DNA from 3 places in the Staphylococcus sp. NRL 16/872 genome. Region 1 is predicted to be linked to each of the others. Evidence: riboswitches for the same ligand, from Rfam matches in the RefSeq annotation. Region 1 holds a riboswitch; each other region holds the start of a gene.

Region 1 (6,557 bases):
TCTTCTTCATTTTTACACCTCTATTGATATATTCACATAGGGCTTATTTTATCATAATCAGAGTGTACTAGAAAACAAAAAAAGAAAAAAACTAATATTTATTTGAAATAACTCTGAAATTTGGTAACAGTCTTGTCAATATTATGACTTCTAGCAATTGCTGAAATAACAGAAATACCATCTGCTCCCGCTTCTGCTATTTGGCCTACGTTATCTTCAGTAATACCACCTATAGCTACCATAGGTAACGAAGGATTCATCTCTTTTAATGTTTTGATCATCTCTGGACCCACAGGCTCACTTGCATCTGCTTTAGACGGTGTAGCGTACATAGGACCTACGCCAATATAATCGACGTGAGTTAAATCTGAATGATTGTATTCTTCCTCGTTCCCTACGCTTAAGCCAATAATCTTTTCATTAAACCGTTGAGCGAAAGTAACAACTGTAGCATCATCCTGGCCAACATGTATGCCATCAGCATCAATTTGTTCTGCTAAATCAACATCATCGTTAACTAAGAATGGTACATTATAATCACGACATAGTGCTTGTAATTGCTGTGCTAACTTCACTTTATCTTCGCCTACTAGAGCTTTTGGCCCCTTTTCACGAAATTGAAATAAAGTAATTCCTGCTTCAAGTGCCTCTTTTAAAATAGTTTGAATATCATTACCTTCTGGAACGTCTTGTGTTCCACATATAAAGTACACATTTAAATCGCTCGCTTTAAACATTTATTCCACCTCTAAGCGTTTGACGTGTTGTTCATAAGTTGAATATTCTAATTGAAACATTTCATCTAATAAATGAGATAGGAATGTGCCTGGTCCTTTAACTTGTTCATCCTTTTCAGCAATTTCAGCAGCAATATTATAGAAACTTACCGCTTCTTCAAGGACTTGCAATGATGGGTGTGTTTCTCTGAATAAGAAACTTGCTACTAAACCACCTAATAAACAACCAGCTCCAGTAATCTTCGCTAAAAGCGATGAACCATTTGATAACTGAACTACTTTGTTATCTTGGACAATAACATCTTCTTTACCTGTCAATACAATGGCTGTATTTAGCTTCTCATATGCTTTTTTAGCGATTGTAACAGCATCTAGATTAGCATCTCCATCTGTGCCTTTCATCGTTGTATTTGGATCAACTAATGTTAAAATTTCTGAAGCATTACCTTTAATCACTGACACTTCAACTTCAGATAAGAATTTTTGACAAAATTGTTTGCGATATGTTGAAGCCCCAACCGCTACTGGATCAAAAACAATCGGCGTACCTTGTTGATTTGCGATTTTACCAATTTTTAAAATATCTTCTTCGTTGGCTTTAGTTAACGTGCCAATATTTATTAATAAGGCGCCTGCCACTTTATAAAACTCTTCTGCCTCTTCAGGTGCTTCACTCATTGCTGGGCTTGCTCCAATACTTAATAAACCATTTGCAGTAAAGTTTTTAACGACATCATTGGTATAACAAACAACTAATGGATTTTCATTTCTTAATTTCTCTAAATTATTCATCATCTAATCCTACTTTCTTCATATATGCAAAGTGGTTAACTGGTCCACGACCTTGGCCAATCTCAGGTGTATATTCAATACTTAATGAAATAAATTCTTTAGCTTTTTTAACCGCTTCATAAATTGATTTGCCTTTAGCAAGTTCTGCTGTTATTACTGCTGAAAATGTACAACCAGTACCATGCGTGTGTGGCGTATCAAAGCGTTTATTTTCAAATGTATAAACGTCGTCTTTAGTAAATAGGAAGTCTTTAGCGTTATTTAAATCAGCTGAATGTCCACCTTTAATCACTACGCCTTTACTACCAATTTCATTAATAAAGATGTGTCCTGCTTTACGAATACTTTCTTCAGTATCGATTTTCAGACCTGTAATTTCTTCTGCTTCAGGTATATTAGGAGTTACAACATCAGCTAGTGGTAATAACGTACTTTGTAAATGTTTTTTAGTCGCATCATCCATTAGAGAGTCACCACTTTTAGCTAACATAACAGGATCAATAACGTATGGAATATCAGAATGTTTTTTTAAATATTCTTGTACAAGTTCCATTGTCTCGTGCGTAGCAATCATACCTGTTTTAATTGCTTGTGGTAATTCATCATCGAATACGCTATCAAGTTGTTCTTTAACCCAACTAGTCTCTAAATTATGAATATGTTGAACGCCTTTAGTGTTTTGAGCCACAATGCTAGTGATTGCAGCCATACCATAGACACCACAAGCATGGAATGATTTTAAATCTGCCATTACACCAGCACCACCTGATGGATCAGTGCCTGCTATAGTTAATGCAATTTTTGGTTTATTCATGTTCTTTTCCTCCGAAATTCCATTTTTCATCGATGTATGCCATATTAAAGAAATTGCGTTCATGAATTGTACTTTGTAAGAAGCTTTCTTTAATATCATTTTTTTCTTGGTCGCTACAATTTTCTGTTAGTTCATCTAACATGCGATCAAACACCTCAATTAATGGACGCATTTCTGTACTATAAAAATCAAACCATTTTGCAGTAATGACATCTCTATTTAAATTTTGGTCTTCTAATGCCATTTTAGCTATGACTTCATAGACATATGGACATGGTGCCATTGCAGCAATTGTATATGCAGCATTTTCATGAGCATAAGCATGGTAATACATATGTTTGATGTAATGATCTCCACTTGGTGGCCAAACTTTTTCACGTACAATTTCTTCGTATGGTTCATTAATAAAGTCTGCTAAAATTTCATGTGCTTCTACTTCACCGTCTAACATAAATTCAATTTGTTCTACTAAAAATTTTACATCAGTCATTGTAGGCGCTTTAGGAATTAATAATGCGTATAAATTAGTAAATTCTTTTAAATATGAAGCATCTGCACGTAAATATTGACGCACAGCTTGTTTAGATAATTGTCCTTTTAATAAATCTTGAATAAATCCATCGTTATAAATTTGTTCAATAATTGGTTGTGATGCTTCTTTTAATTCAGTTGAAAAGCTCATCATAATTCCTCCTTAAATATATAAAAAAACTACATTCCCACCTAGCAACGCAGAAATGTAGTCATCCTTTAAAAAGCATGTAAAATTACATAACTACTTTCCTACGTTGGTACTAACCAAATCAGGTTATAAGGGTCTGAACATTCATCTCAGCCATTGTGGTTGGCTCCCCTAGTAGTTTTATTTTATTAATTTTACATTATCAAACAGATATTCATTTTTCAATTAAAAAGCCGGAATATTTCATTAATGGAAATATTCCGGCTGTTTCAAATTTAAGCAGTTACCCAATGTGATGGGCCTTCAGTATTATATAATTTTACAGCTGTAGCATCTTGAACACTTTCAGGTGCTTGAGCTGGTGATACACCTTTATATTCATCAGGTGCTACTGTATCCCATGTAGATTGTAAGAATTGATATTTACCTGCTGCACCAGAACTTGGGTTGACAGCATGAATATCACCACGAGATTCACGTTGTGCGATTTGTTGTAAATGTTCGTTTACATGTACTGAAGAACCACTTGAAGCTGTATTTGTTGTATTGTTACTTGTTGATGCTTGTTGTGGTTGTTGAGATTGATTTGTTTGTGGTGCTTGTTGAGTTTGAGTTGGTTGTTGTTGACTAGTTTGTGTTTGTGAAGTTACCACTTTACCTGAACTTTGATTATTAGAAGTTGAAGCTTGTTGGCTTACACCTTGTTGTTGTGTTGCTTGTGAAGATTGACCAGTTTGACCTGATTGATTGTAGTCCCAACTCCAATTACTACCATCTGATTCAAAGTGGTAAGTGAAGCCATTATAATCAAATGTCATATTATAAGCACCTTGTTGAATAGGGCTATTGTTTAATGATTGATCATTTGATTGAGCTAGTTGTGCTAATTCAGCTTTATTGATTTGAGATTCACTTGCATCTGCATGACCCGCATTTCCAGCTGCTACTCCTAGGCCTACTGCTAATGTTGAAGCAATAATAGTCTTTTTCATAGTGTATATGCCCTCCAATATTTTTTCTTAATCAATTAATTTACAAACCCTACTGTAACATCTGAAGAGCAAGCGCAAGTTACAGCCAAATAAAAAAGAAAGTATCTTTTTTACATAGGAATTACATTAAAATCGTTCTTAAATTAATTAAAAATTCGTTTACAGTTCTTTCATGCCAGTTTTGAAGAATATACGTTAGATTATTATGTATGTAATAAAACTGAAATTTTTCAAACAATTATCGCAAAAATTAAGAACCTCTCCCTATTAATCGAAATCAATAAAGAGAGATTCTGAGTATAATTGAAAGATGTTATATATAAAATAGAAAAGATTGGAGTTAAAGTTTAGAGAGTTGATTTGAATTTAATTAATATTAATAATGTCTAGATTATCTAGGGGATAAGTGTCTTCAATAAACGAGCTATTTGAGAGAATTTCGTTATTTTTAGATTGTGGGGACATAAATTTTATAGTTTCTACATATAATTCTGTTACAAAATGCGTTTGCCCTTCTTTTTCATACTTGCGTGAACGCATCTGGCCAGTGATACCTACTAATGAACCTTGACTAGTATATTTTTCGATATTCGTTGCTGTTTTGCCAAAAGCTTTACAAAAAATATAGTCACAAACAATTTCATTATTATCGTCTTTGTAATTACGTTCAGTTGCAACGCTAAAGGTAGCAATTTTCACCTCTTCCTTTTCATAGATTTGAGCATCTTTAGTCATACGACCTACAATTACTATCTTATTTAGCATGTGTCACCTCCTTCTAAATTTATATTAATGACATTTTAGGTATACGTCAAAACACCATTTTTCAATAAAAATTTACTATTTATAATCAAAATTTGTTATATTTAAAGAAAATAGTTAAAAATTAAATGACTAATTAAATAATTTCTAATTTATTGCATATTTTCAAAATTTTTAGGATGTGATTAAGTGAAGACTTTTAAAGCGGTGCGTTTTCAAATTGTGAATGAAAATGGTGGAATTACTGAATTTGAATTAAAAGATGGCGTTATTATTAACAAAGAAAGTAGTGGAACAGGTTGGTTATTAGAAGTAGTTATTTCAAATGCCCATTATGAAGCTATGAAAAAATACTATAATGATCAAACATTATTAGATATTCGTGTGGTTATTACTAGACCGTCCAATGATCCAGCTTTATTCGACGCTACCATCAAAAGTTTAGTTTCTTTCGATACCACAATGTCTATCGTATTTGAATGTCATATTTATACGTTACGTCAAGTATATGCCGAAAGTTTATTAGAACAATTAGTGGATGAAGGTTTATCAGGAGAAGAATTGAAAATTACATTTAATCGTATGATGCAATCTAAACCTAAACTAAAAGAAGAAAAATTTGAACGAGAATAATAAAAGCACTCTATGATAGTATTAACTATCAAGAGTGCTTTTTTACGATTATGCGTCTTGGATTGCAAATGTAAGTTCACAACTACAAGCAAGTTGACCATCAACGGTAGCTTTAGCCGTACCTTTACCAATTGGACCTTTAATTTTAGTAATTTCAACTTCTAATAACAAAGTATCCCCAGGTGTCACTTGTTTTTTAAAACGACATTTATCAATTCCAGCAAATAAAGCAATTTTACCTTTATTCTCTTCGCTATTAAGCATAGCTACTGCGCCTGTTTGAGCTAACGCTTCAGTAATTAATACACCAGGCATTACAGCGTAATCTGGAAAATGTCCTTGGAAAAATGGTTCATTCCCTGAAACTTGTTTTAAACCTACACAACGTTTACCTTCTTCATATTCAACCACTCGGTCAATTAATAAAAATGGTTGTCTGTGTGGGATAATTTGTTTAATTTGATTGTAATCAAAAATTGTTTCCATTTGAAACTACCTCCAGCAATAATTTATCATTTGATGTCAAAATTAGTCATTGATACGTTCAATATCTGCACCAAGTGATTTTAATTTTTCATGGAAATTAACATAGCCACGATCTAAATGTTTTAATTCTGTCACTTGAGTCGTACCATCCGCTACTAAGCCTGCTAAAATCAACGCAGCTGCAGCTCTTAAGTCAGTTGCTTTAACTTGAGCACCTTGTAATTGGCTCTTACCAGCAATTTTAGCACTTCTACCCTCTACAGTAATATTAGCGTTCATACGTCTAAATTCTGCAACATGCATAAATCTATTTTCAAAGACAGTTTCGGTAATCACTTTATGACCTTCAGCTGTTAATAATAAAGCCATCATTTGAGATTGCATATCAGTTGGAAAACCAGGATGAGGTAATGTTTTAACATCTACTGGTTTTAATTCACCCTCAGCAGTGACACGTACACCGTCTTCTTGGAAATCTAAATTGACACCCATTTCTTCTAATTTATAGATTAGACTTGTCATGTGTTCTTTGACTGCATCACGTACGAAGACATCCCCTCTTGTTATCGCTGCAGCAATAATTAATGTACCTGCTTCGATTCTATCTGGGATAATTGAGTGTTCCACGCCTTTTAGTTTTTCAACACCATGAATAGTGA
Region 2 (6,557 bases), 700 kb from region 1:
TGTCACGTATAGCATCTAAAACTACATCTGGTGTTGCGAAGTCCATATCTTCAACCCACATGCGAATTAATTCATCATTATTTTCTATATCTGATACATCAGTATCTCCAAATAAATAGCCTTTGTAACCTTCCACATTCATCGCATTGGTATAACGACGTTCTATAATTTCATCAAAATTGTAAGTCAAAGTACTTCCTCCTGAAATTTGTTTTACTTAAATATCATTTTAATACTTATTATTTTTAAATTCATTTATAAAAATTAAGAGCATTACAGCACTTATTTAAAATAAAAAAGCTATTCCCTCAAGTACTGAGAAAATAGCTTTCTAGAATTAATTAAGCTAGACCATCAATAATATATGTGATGCCTAATACTGCAAATGTGACGGCAATCATTAATGATACGAAGATCATGCCCATCATTGGGTTAAATAATAAAATAATTCCTAAAATAATACCTAGAATGTTTACAATAATTGATAAAAATCTTAAGCGATTTTGATGAGAAATTGTAAATAAACCAATGATTGAACTTACAATAAACCATGCCGCGAACATGAAGACAAAGAATTCAGAACTGGCGCCTACGTTAAAGACTACTAATAATCCAAAAATAATATCAATAATACCAATGAGGATGATTAGTCCTGAACTGCCTCCTGCTAATGCTTTCGTTGCACGTCGGAATAAGAGCTGGATGATACCATTAATGAAAATGAATAAACCGATTAGCCATGTTAATGTATAAAAGTTCTTCACGGGATAGCTAAATATAATAATCGCTACTATGAGGAGTAACGTGCCCATAATTAAACTTGACCATTTTAATTTGTCGTTGTTTTGTGCCAAAAAATTCCTTCTCTCTACATAATTTTTTACTCAGTATAATAGAACAAATTGGAAAGCACAATAATTCTACCTAATCATATCTTTCACATGAACGACATCGTTGCTAAAGTAACATTTTCTAGAAAAAACCTATAAAAAATAGTTTATAATTCATCAAAATCTTCTTTTGAGGCGCTATGATATAGTTTTGTTACGCCTGTTTTTTCTAAAGCTTTCACAATATAATAGCCTAATGCTCCCGAAAGTAATGTTCCACTAACTATTCTGATTGAGTAAAGTAAGATAATATTCCACATTGCCATATTTCCTAAATAGTTAAATATCCAATCTATAGGAATAGTAAAAATTCCAGCCGTAGCGCCTGCTAACATAGTTACAGCCAGTTTAGTTGATTTATATTTAAATATTAAAAATATAATTTCACAAGCTAAACCTTGCGCTAAACTGTGGAGTAAAATAGACATATTTATATCTCCTGATAAAATAGTCTCTCCAGAACCTGCAGCTAGTTCTGCTAATAAAGCTACACCTGGTTTACGTATTATTAAGAATGCAACAATCGCTGCTATAAACCATAGTCCATAAGCAATTTGATCTAGATGAAGACCCAATGGTTTCAATGCTGCTACCGTTAAGCCTACTCCTTTATATACTAAACCGAAGATAAAACTAATTAAAACAGTAACCAAAATATCTGATAAATTTAATTTTTTCATTTTCTAACTCCTTTTATGAATTGAGTAGAAAAGTACATAAAAAAACAAACATATCTAACTAGATAGTTTGCGTAACTGTAAAAGTATATATGTATCCTAGATGTGATATACACTTCCCTACGCTAGTGCTAACTAGTTCAGGTTCAAAGGGTTTGGATTACTCCATCTCAGTTTTTAAAACACCCCTAGTACTTATATCTACTATAATTTAAATATAGATTTCTTTTATTTTTTTGTCAAAATTTAATTTTGCCATTCAATTAATGTTTTAATATAATAGAATTAATAATAAATAATAAAGGTCGTCACTATGGGTGCTTTTTGCTGAGAGAAGTTGCTAACTTCAACCATCGAACCTGATATGGTTAATACCAACGAAGGAAAGTGATTGTAGATAATTATTATTTCTACTCAAGCAGGAAGCACTTATGTAGTGCATTCCTGCTTTTTTAATAAAGGAGTAGATATAAATGAACTTTGAACAAATAAAACAGTATATTTATCAATTTATTGAATATGGAAGCTCAGATGATTTCCCGACAGTTGCTTTAAAGCTATTTGAATTTCAATATAACGAAAACCGTGATTATCAAAAATTTTGTTTATCTCAAGGTAAAACACCTCAAACAATTAACGATTGGAAAGATATTCCGGCTGTACCAATTAATGCTTTCAAACATGCGACATTTAGTGCTGTACCGATTGAAGAGACACAATTTATCTATATGACTAGTGGTACTACAAGCGGAATTAAAGGTAAAAATTATCATAAAGATTTAGATGTTTACGATTTAGCTATGACATCTTTTTTCAAAAAAATGTTTCTTCCAGATTACAGTGAGATTGAGATGGCGATATTATTTCCTACTCCTAAAGCATTACCAAACTCTTCATTAGCGCATTACCTTGAAGTAGCAAAGTCCACATTTGGAACGAAGGATAGTGCTACTTATATAGATAATAACGGTATTCAATACACAGAACTTATTCAAGCTTTACGACGATCTGAAACAAATGAAACACCATTTTCTTTACTTGGTGCAAGTTATAGTATTGTTCATTTAATTGAATATCTAGAAGATCATAATCTATCTTTTAAATTACCTAAAGGCAGTCGCATATTAGATACTGGAGGTTACAAAAATCGTTCTAAAGAGTTACCTCAACAAGAATTTTATGAGAAATTATCAAATATATTTAATGTTCCCAAAGATATGTGTATCAATATGTATGGTGTCACTGAATTAAGCACACAATTTTATGATAAAGGGAATGAAATATCTTCATCGATTAAATATGCTCCTCATTGGTGTAGAACTCGTGTAGTTAACCCAATGACTATGGAAGATGTTCCTTATAATGAAAAAGGTATTTTAATCCATTATGACTTAGCAAACTATAATTCTGTTGCCACAATCATGATGGAAGATGTCGGAGAACCTACTAAAGAAGGATTTGTCTTACATGGTAGAACTGAAGGCGCATTAGCAAAAGGTTGTTCTTTAGCTGTTGAAGAATTTTTAAATTCTAAAAATTAAGGAGATACATATGAAACTAAAAGTCGGATACGTCCCTTTTATTAACAGTCACGAAATAAGCTATAAAGAAATCGACTTTCAAGACTATACTGCTTTAGTTCCTGATTTAACTGAAGACCAATTAGAATTCGTATGTTCTAAAATAAAAGAAAACAGAATAAAATTGAAAAATTATTCAACTAATAAAATTATTAATGTAATTGACCAAGCTATTCATATTTTTTTAGATCCACAATCAAAATGGCGAAAAAATATTGATAGAATAATACCTCAAACTACTGGTTATAGTTCAGAAATTATTAAAGTAGGATTTACTAAGTATTTAACTACTTTTAGAAAATATGAACTGCAACGTTTCGTGTCAGAAGATTTTTATAATCCTCAAATTTTAGAACAATTTGTTCCTAATCATAAAGGTGGTTTCTCAAAAGCTATAGCGTCAGACATCATTACTCATGTATGGTCTGGAAATGTTCCAGGACTTCCTTTATGGAGTCTAATAAGTAGCTTACTCGTTAAATCTGGAAGTATTTGTAAATTACCTAAGTCTGAACCTTTTATTGCGAGTTGGTTTGTGCAACTTCTGGCTGAAATTGATTCAGTCATTAGTAATAGCATAGCAATTATTTATTGGCCTGGAGGTACTACAAAGCTCGAAGATATCGCCATCAATCATTCAGATGTCATTATTGGATATGGAAATAATGACATTTTAAATCAAATTTCTAAAAGAGTCCCTGCTACTAAAAAGTTTTTAGGATATGGTGAGAAAGTAGGTTTATCTATAGTCAGTCGTGAAACTTTAAAACCTAATAAAGTTCATAATATCGTTAAAAATATAGCGTTAGAAATAATGCGTTACGATCAGCAAGGATGCTATTCTCCACAAATGATATTTGTTCAAAAAAATGCTCAAATTAATTCTAAAAATTTCGCTCAGATGGTCGGCAGTGCCCTACATCAACTAGAAAAACAATATCCTTTACGTTCGCTCAACTTAGAAGAAAGTATAGAACGTGCCCAGAGAATTAAAGAAATTGAAACACAGTCAATTTTTGATGACACTTTAAAATTATTCAAAAACCAAAAATCATCATGGGTCGTTGTTTATCAAGAAAGTTTAATCTTTTATCCTACTTCTTTGAATCGTTTTATTCGCATTATGCCATTTAGCGATATCAATGAACTTGTGCAATTAATCACTTTTCATAAAAAATATATACAAACGATTGGGTTGTCAGCTTCAAAAGAAACTATGTTTGACTGGTGTGAAAAATTATCATGTACAGGAGTCAGTCGCTTTACAAGTCTTAAATCGATGACTTTACCTGAAGAAGGGTGGCATCATGATGGAGGGTTTAACTTAAAAGATTTAGTCTCTTATGTAGATATTGAACAAGATTTATTAACTGATAGTGAAAATTACGTAGAATACGAAATTTAACAAGTGAAGGATGGAATTTAATGAATCATTTTCAAAATAAAGTTGTTTTAATTACGGGAGGTAGTAGAGGTATTGGCCGTGCAATTTCGATGGCATTTGCTAAAGAAAAAGCAACAGTCATTATTAATTACAAAACAAATGATAGTGCTGCAAATGAGACAGTTCAAGAATGCAAAAGTTTAGGTGCCAACGTGGAAGCTATAAAATCTGATATTAGCAATAAAGAAGAAGTTCGAGATATGATGAAATATATTATTAATAAATACGGAAAAATTTCATGTTTAATCAATAATGCCTTTGCTCCATTCACATTTGATGCCGAAAATCGACAAATGGCAGATGAAGTTTCTTGGGAAGATTATGATTCACAATTCCAAGGTGCTGTTAAATACGCTTATAATACTATCCACTATTGCCTACCTTATCTTAAAGAGGAAGTAGACAGTTCAATTATTAATATTTCAAGTAACTTAACTAAGCGTCCTATCATACCATATCATCAATATAATATTGCTAAATCAGCATTAGAGAGTTTTACCAAAAACCTTGCAATGGACTTAGGACGATATAACATTCGTGTTAATTGCATTGCACCTGGATTAGTATATCCAACCAATGGGACGTACAACACTAAAGAAAAACTAAAAGAAGACATGATAACTCAAACGCCATTAGGCAGAATCGCAACTCCAGAAGATATCGCAGGACCGACTCTATTTTTAGCGTCAGCATGGAGTCAGTTTATGACGGGACAAGTTTTATACGTTGATGGTGGTTTCACTATTTAATTTCTCAGCATATTGTTACTCGTACAACTACAGTTTTCTAATTTTCAAAAAGGGTATTTAAATAGATAAGATATTTGATTAGGAGGCTAGTTTATGAGTACGAAAACAGCGTTAGTAGTCGTTACAAGTGTTTCAAAATATCCAGATATGAATCGTCCGACTGGACTATGGTTCGGTGAAGTGGTGCATTTCGCAGATGTATTATATAAAAATGGTTATGAAGTGCACTATATTAGTCCTGAAGGTGGCTATACTGCTATTGACCCACAAAGTTTACAAGAAGATATGATGACAGATTTAGATTGGAAATACTATCAAGATAAAGACTTCATGACACGGCTTGGTCATACTGTAACGCCAGATGCAGTTAAAGCTGAAAATTATGATGTTATTTATTATGCTGGTGGTCACGGTACAATTTGGGACTTTAAAGATAATAAAGATTTACAAAGATTAACACGTGAAATCTATGAAAATAACGGTACGGTTTCATCTGTATGTCACGGTGCGATTGGCTTATTAAATGTTAAAGACAGTGAAGGCCGTAACATTATCGACGGTAAAACAGTTACCGGTTTCTCAAATAGTGAAGAACAAGCCGTTGGTTTAGCGGATAAAGTGCCTTATTTAACTGAAGATGAACTTAAAAATCGTGGTGCTAACTACGAACAAGGTGACAATTGGAATGAATTTGCGGTAGCAGATGGCCGTATTATCACAGGCCAAAATCCACAATCTGGTAAAGCTGTTGCTGAAAAATTCTTAGAAACACAAAAATAGAATAAACTAAAATAGTTCCAGGCCAGTTATCACGGCTTGGAACTATTTTTAATATCTAAATTTAATCTTCTAAATAATCAAAGATAGGCTTTGGTTGGCCTAATGATAGATCTGCAATAATGTGTTGAGCGTCAACAATTTTCTTAACTGGAAAATCAGCTAATGGCGCCATTACGTGCTCGAATAATTGTAAACGTGCTGGGCTACGATATGCTTCTTTTAATTTAATGTCTGTGATTTGACTACGTGTTAATTCGCATACACGTAGGCTACCGTCATAATCACGGACTTGTTTTAACATGAATTGAGGTGCAGTTACACTTTTAAGCGCTTCTTGTTCATCCATTTTATGATGTTTATAACCCATTGTCGCTTGAGCAACGCGTAATGAGTTATAATCTAATGTTCCTACTAATACATCATTATCAACGTAAAGT
Region 3 (6,557 bases), 900 kb from region 1:
ATTTTCAACATTTAATTGGCGAGTTGGATAACGATGAATGATTTCAGGATCATGTGTCACCATGATAATTGTTTGACCATTAGACACACGTTCTTGGAATAACTCTATTAATTGAAATGTATTATGACTATCTAAACCAAACGTGGGTTCATCAAGTAAAATGATGTCAGCTTTTGAACTTAAAGCAGTTGCTACACTTAAACGACGCTTTTGGCCCATTGATAATTCAAAAGGATGTTGATCTTTAACATTGTCTAAATGTAAAAGTTTTAATAACTGTTGCGTTTCGTTCTCTGCAGCTTTACGGTCTAGATGATTATAATGAATATTAATTTCGTCATACACTGAATTAGTGATAAATTGAAGTTCAGGGTTTTGATAAACTAAATACATGTGTTTAGCAGCATCTTTTATTTTTTTCAATTGTTTATCTTGATAGAACATGTGTCCTTTGTATTTAATTAATTGCAGAATAGATTCTAATAAAGAAGTCTTACCGGCTCCATTTTTACCAGTAATAGTAATCCATTCTCCTGGATAAACACTTAAGTCATCTACAGTAAACAATTCTTTTTTACCACGAATAATTTCCCCATTTTTATAATCTAATAATATTTCATTTTTATCTGGGTATAGTGCTTTTGAATTGGGGGCGTGTTCCCAGGCATGAGGGTGCCATACTCCATATTCTGAAAGCAAAGGTTCACAATTTTGAAGAATATAATGTGGGGTATTATCAGCGATAATTTCACCTTCGTAATTCATTAAAATAACACGGTCAACATATTCCCAAATATGTTCCACTTTGTGTTCTACAATAAGCACTGTTTGATCTGCCCACAAATGGATTAATTTTTTCCATAAATCTGCTGTAGCATCTACATCTAACATGGCAGTAGGTTCATCTAAAAAAAGGGTATTAGCTTCTTGTAAAATGGTTTCTACAATTGCTAATTTCTGTTTCATACCGCCACTCAAGTTATTAACGAAAGTATCTTCAGTAACCTTTAAATCTACTGAAGCAAGAGCCTCTTCAATTTGGTGATCCATTTCATGACGAGGCACTTGTTTATTTTCAAGTACAAATGCTAATTCTTCATATACCTTAGGCATACAAAATTGTGTATCTGGATCTTGAAAGATTACTCCAGAATGGGAATCAATTTCTAACTCATCATACTTCATTGGAAGTTCAATGAGATTAGGAACGATACCACTTAAAACATTAAGCAATGTGCTTTTACCAGATCCTGAGGGACCTAGTAAAAGCACTTTTTGTTTATCTTTAATTTCAATATTTAAGTTATCGAATATTTTTCGATTACCATTTGGGTATTTTAGGCGTAAATTTTTAACTCTTAACACAATAATTTCCCCTTATAGGTTGTCGTAATCTTTTTGAGAAGCAGGGCGGAATAATTTAGTAACGCCTGTTTGATCAAGCGCTTTAACAATTAACCATGATAGTATTCCTGCAAGTACAATGCCACTGATTGCACGGAAAACAATAAATAATACTAAGTTCCATGCAGCTACATCTTTTAAATAACCATAAAAATAATCAACTGGGAATGAGATTAATGCAGTTGCTAAACCAGCCAAAGCAGCTACCATTAATGAACGTGATTTATATTTGAAAATAGCAAATACAATTTCACATGCTAAACCTTGTAAAACTGCGTAGATGATAGTTGGAATATCGAATTTACCCATTACAATCGTTTCACCAGCACCTGCAGCAAACTCAGCTATTAAAGCGATACCTGGTTTAGGAATGATTAAATATGCTACTACAGCAGCCATAAACCAAACCCCATAAGTTAATTGCTCTAAGTGAATCCCTGCTACTTGAGCAAAGTTGTATGGTAACCACCATAAGTTATAAATTATTGCAAATACAACTGCTATCAGTACTGTTACTAAGATTTCTGATAGCTTTAAACCTTTTGACATAATTATTTCCTCCTAAAAAAACGCACAACCCTCCGTAGAAAGTTGTGCGTAAATTTAAATAACATGCTTTATGTATATACAACAATTATTTATATTAGCGACACTTTCCTACGCTAGCTTTTAACTAGATCAGGTTCAAAGGGTTCGAGGATACTCCTCATCTCAGTATACACACCCCTAGTGCGTTGGATATTTAATTTAACATAAATGTATGACTTTTAAGAAGTATTGTCAAGGCGCATTTAAATATAAGGAACTTATTAAATATGTTTATTTAATAATTAATTAGATGAAAATAAAAACTACCAGCCAATTAAAATTGACTGATAGTAAAAATGTAATAACGCTAAATTAATCTAAAGTATCTTGAACATCTTGTTTTGTTTGTTCAAGGTCATCAGTTTTTTCTTCATTTTGTTCTTTTAATTTTTCTTCAGTTTCTTTTGCTTTTTCAGCTGCTGATTTTTTAGCATCTTCATTTGTCATCATACAACACTCCTTGTTGAATAATTATTACAATTATAGTTTACCCATAAAAAAGTAGGTTAAACTTATATAGGTCTAGAGTAGTATTTTATTTTTTTATTAAAGACAAGATTTAAATCTTCATATATAATAAATTTTGAGGTGAACAGTATGTCTTTTCTTAAGAAACACACCGAGATTATTTACAGTTATTTAATCGGTATCGTTTCACTCTTCACGGGTCTCATTATCCTGATTAATTTACCTTTAATTAAACAATTAAAAGATAAAAATAAAGCTGAATTAAGGATACATAATTTATGGGATTTTCTTAATGCATTCTTTAGTGAAATAATTAGAGTGATGAGTAGATTCATAGGCAACTTTCCTATTATAAGTGCAGTCATAATTATACTATTTGGTATTCTTTTAATGTTGATTGGTTATACATTATTTAGAACTACGAAATACGATTACGACATCTCAATTTTCTTTTTAGTTATTGGAATTCTATATTTCCTCATTACAATTACATTAATGACGCAAGTATATGGAATTTGGGCAATAATTTTCGTTATTCCATTTGTTATTCATACAGGGTACATTGTTTATAAAGATGAACTTTATAGTGAAAATAGAAAAAATCATTATCTTTGGATTATAGTTTCATATGGAATTGCTTATTTAATTACTCAAATTTCTTTATACGGCAAAATTGATGCAAATGAAATTGCACCAATTGATATTTTAAGTGTAGATACTTTCTTCTTAGTGATGTGGCTATTAGCTCAAGCATCTATATGGAACTTCTTATTCTTAAGAAGATCACTTCCATTAACAAAAGAAGAACTTGGGGAAGAAGAACCAGAATTATCAAGAACTACTAAAGGAAATGTATCGACTCAATCTAAAGTTCATTTTAAACAACTTCAAGATAAAACATCAGAATATGCACATAAGACGAGAAGAAGTGTAGACTTAGAAAAAATTAGAACTAAGCGCGATAAATTTAAAAATAAATTTAAAAAAGTTTTTGATATTCAGGAAGATGATATTCCTAATTGGATGCGTCGTCCTAAATGGATTAAACCCGCGTATGTAGAAATCTTCTGTGGTTTTGTTTTATTCTTATTTACGCTTATTGAATTTAACAATAGAAATTCATTATTCGTATCTGGTGAATGGCAATTATCACAAACACAATATGTTGTTGAATGGGTAACATTATTATTATTAATGTTTATTATCATTATTTATATTGCTACTACATTCACACATTATTTAAGAGGTAAATTTTATTATTTACAACTCTTTATGATAAGTATTTTATTCTTTAAATTACTGACAGAATTTATTAACATTATGCTTCACGGTCTACTTTTATCAATATTTATTACACCGACATTAATCATTATGTTAATAGCAGTAATTATTGCATTCACTCTACAGTTAAGAGATCGACCTTAACATTCAAGAGAATTGATGTAATATTGCAAATAAGACTAACTCCCTTCAAACTATTCATTGAAAAATGAGTATTTTGAGGGGAGTTATTTTATTTCGTATAGTATAAAGTGAAATTTAATTTTGTTAAAATAGGTAAGAACGTAAAGTAGAATAATTTTCAAAAAATATGATTTAAATAGGAGCGTTAGAAAATGAAAATAGCAACTTTAAATAAAGGAAAAGAAACAAAATATTTAAATCAGTATCCGTTAATAGATGAAGAAGATATTTACCAACACGACCATTTAAAGGAAGGCGACTTATTTTATTTAATGACAGAAAGTGATCAATACATTGCAACTGCATATGTTGGGCGTCAACATAAAGGTTTAGGATGGGTATTGAGTTATGACCAAAATGAAGTCATTAATACACAGTTTTTCGATAGTTTGTTTAAACAAGCGTTAGAAGAAAGAGAGTATTACTATCATATCGAAGGAACAAATGCGTTCAGATTATTTAATGCTGAGGGTGATGGCGTAGGTGGTCTTACGATTGATAACTATAATGGCCATTTACTTATTCAGTGGTATTCAAGAGGGATTTATAAGTTCCGTTACAACGTGGTTGAAGCTATACAAAACGTATTTGAATTTAAGTCAATTTATGAAAAAATGCGTTTTAAAGATACAGAATATACTGGTGGTCATGTGTTAGGTGAAACGCCAGAATTTCCAATTGTAATCGAAGAAAACTTTACATTTTATAATGTAGATTTAGATGACGGTTTAATGACAGGTATTTTCTTAGACCAAAAAGAAGTGCGTAAAAAATTACGTGATCACTTTTCAGAAGATAGAACAATACTGAACTTATTTAGTTATACAGGTGCTTTTTCAGTCATAGCGGCTCAAAATGCGGAAATGACTACTAGTGTCGATTTAGCAAATCGTTCGCGGGCTCTAACTGAAGAGAACTTTGGACTTAACGGTATTGATCCTAAAAGTCAGTATATATATGTAATGGATACATTCGATTTTTATAATTATGCAGCCCGCCACGGTAAACAATACGATACTATTGTCATTGATCCTCCAAGTTTTGCACGTAATAAGAAGAAAACTTTTTCAGTTCAAAAAAATTACGATGATTTGATTAACGGGGCGTTAGATATTTTAGAACCTAATGGATCAATGTTATTATGTACAAACTCAAGCGTCTTTCCATTAAAATCATTTAAGAATGTGATTAAAAAGACATTAGAATCAGCTGACGTTGAATATGAAATAGAAGAAGTCATGGGCTTACCAAAAGATTTTAAAACACATCCTCATTATAAACCTTCTAAATACTTGAAAGCAGTATTCTTAAATATTAAGCATTAACACAAATAAAAGTGGGTATAATGGTTTAATGAATGAAAAAGAATCAATACGAAAGGGTGTCGTAGTATGGGAATTATGAATAGATTTACAAATAATATGACAAATAAAGTAGGTAACAAAGTATTAAATATGGAAGAAATTAAAGAAAAAAGCGCTTTACCTACTACAAAAGAAGAAATTGAAGAGCGTAGAGTGAGAGCGGAAGCTCTTGTTAAAAAGAAATCTCTTTTATCTTCTGGAATGAGTGTCGTTCCTATTCCAGGACTAGACTTTGGTGTAGATATCAAATTAATGAGAGATATCATCGAAGATGTTAATAAAATTTACGGTCTAGATCACAAACAAGTGAATAATCTAGGTGATGATGTCAGAGAACGCGTATTAGCTGCAGCGGCAATACAAGGAAGTTCATTTGTAGGTAAAAAAGTATCAAGTGCTGTATTGAAAGTTGTAGTAAGAGATATGGCAAAACGTGCTGCTGCCAAACAAACTAAATGGTTCCCAGTGGTAGGACAAGCTGTGTCAGCTTCGATTAGCTATTATTTTATGAATAAACTAGGGCGCGACCACATAGAAAAATGTGAAAAAGTTTTATATGACATTATTTAAATTGAAAATGTTGTAGTATAATTATTATAAAGTGTTAATAGGATAACGGATATAATATTGATTAAATTTATTAACCAATTAATAATGAGCAATAGATTAATTGCACTTGAGTAGTAACATCAATTTTGAACAAGGAAAGTATAAATAATGGTTTAAGAGTGTTTATTAACAATCTAAATTGCTTGTTTAGTCATATCATTTGCCATTATAATAGTATTTCAATCATATAAGAATTGAATTTGCTATTATATTTTGGTAGTGTTATCTTATAAATTTATGTTAGATTATGATTAATTTGAATATTCTAACTTTGCGAAGGAGAAATAGATTATGGAACAAAAATCTTATGTAATTATCGATGAAACTGGTATTCATGCACGTCCTGCAACTATGTTAGTTCAAACTGCATCAAAATTTGATTCAGATATTCAATTAGAATACAACGGTAAAAAAGTCAACTTAAAATCTATCATGGGTGTTATGAGTTTAGGCGTAGGTAAAGATGCTGAAATCACTATCTATGCTGACGGAAGCGATGAACAAGACGCAATTCAAGCTATCAGTGATGTCTTATCTAAAGAAGGTTTAACTGAGTAATTATGTCTAACTTAATTAAAGGTATTGCTGCGTCTGATGGCGTCGCAATTGCTAAAGCATATTTATTAGTAGAGCCAGATTTATCATTTACTAATGAAAAAG

Evidence for each region. A riboswitch is a leader RNA that binds a small molecule or an ion and turns the genes downstream of it on or off. The one in region 1 is predicted to bind thiamine pyrophosphate.
Region 2: another riboswitch for thiamine pyrophosphate. It lies ahead of MT340_RS00750 (ECF transporter S component); the one in region 1 lies ahead of tenA (thiaminase II).
Region 3: another riboswitch for thiamine pyrophosphate. It lies ahead of MT340_RS08760 (ECF transporter S component); the one in region 1 lies ahead of tenA (thiaminase II).

What each region holds. Positions count from the first base shown of each region.
Region 1 is NZ_CP119327.1:855,682-862,238, reverse strand. It holds gene yidC (membrane protein insertase YidC) at 1-10, opposite strand, end outside; gene thiE (thiamine phosphate synthase) at 99-737, opposite strand; gene thiM (hydroxyethylthiazole kinase) at 738-1,529, opposite strand; gene thiD (bifunctional hydroxymethylpyrimidine kinase/phosphomethylpyrimidine kinase) at 1,522-2,343, opposite strand; gene tenA (thiaminase II) at 2,336-3,025, opposite strand; TPP riboswitch at 3,107-3,208, opposite strand; gene MT340_RS04125 (transglycosylase family protein) at 3,301-4,017, opposite strand; gene MT340_RS04120 (single-stranded DNA-binding protein) at 4,384-4,782, opposite strand; gene MT340_RS04115 (YwpF-like family protein) at 4,969-5,412, shown strand; gene fabZ (3-hydroxyacyl-ACP dehydratase FabZ) at 5,461-5,898, opposite strand; gene murA (UDP-N-acetylglucosamine 1-carboxyvinyltransferase) at 5,941-6,557, opposite strand, start outside.
Region 2 is NZ_CP119327.1:152,869-159,425, reverse strand. It holds gene MT340_RS00760 (3M3SH-releasing C-S lyase) at 1-190, opposite strand, end outside; gene MT340_RS00755 (DUF308 domain-containing protein) at 342-854, opposite strand; gene MT340_RS00750 (ECF transporter S component) at 998-1,570, opposite strand; TPP riboswitch at 1,668-1,767, opposite strand; TPP riboswitch at 1,871-1,970, shown strand; gene MT340_RS00745 (LuxE/PaaK family acyltransferase) at 2,041-3,108, shown strand; gene MT340_RS00740 (acyl-CoA reductase) at 3,119-4,552, shown strand; gene MT340_RS00735 (SDR family oxidoreductase) at 4,573-5,340, shown strand; gene MT340_RS00730 (type 1 glutamine amidotransferase domain-containing protein) at 5,434-6,120, shown strand; gene MT340_RS00725 (acetoacetate decarboxylase) at 6,182-6,557, opposite strand, start outside.
Region 3 is NZ_CP119327.1:1,759,438-1,765,994, reverse strand. It holds gene MT340_RS08765 (ABC transporter ATP-binding protein) at 1-1,365, opposite strand, end outside; gene MT340_RS08760 (ECF transporter S component) at 1,378-1,953, opposite strand; TPP riboswitch at 2,042-2,142, opposite strand; gene graF (glycopeptide resistance-associated protein GraF) at 2,305-2,439, opposite strand; gene auxA (lipoteichoic acid stability factor AuxA) at 2,590-3,885, shown strand; gene MT340_RS08745 (class I SAM-dependent rRNA methyltransferase) at 4,077-5,249, shown strand; gene MT340_RS08740 (DUF697 domain-containing protein) at 5,316-5,858, shown strand; gene MT340_RS08735 (phosphocarrier protein HPr) at 6,189-6,455, shown strand; gene ptsP (phosphoenolpyruvate--protein phosphotransferase) at 6,458-6,557, shown strand, end outside.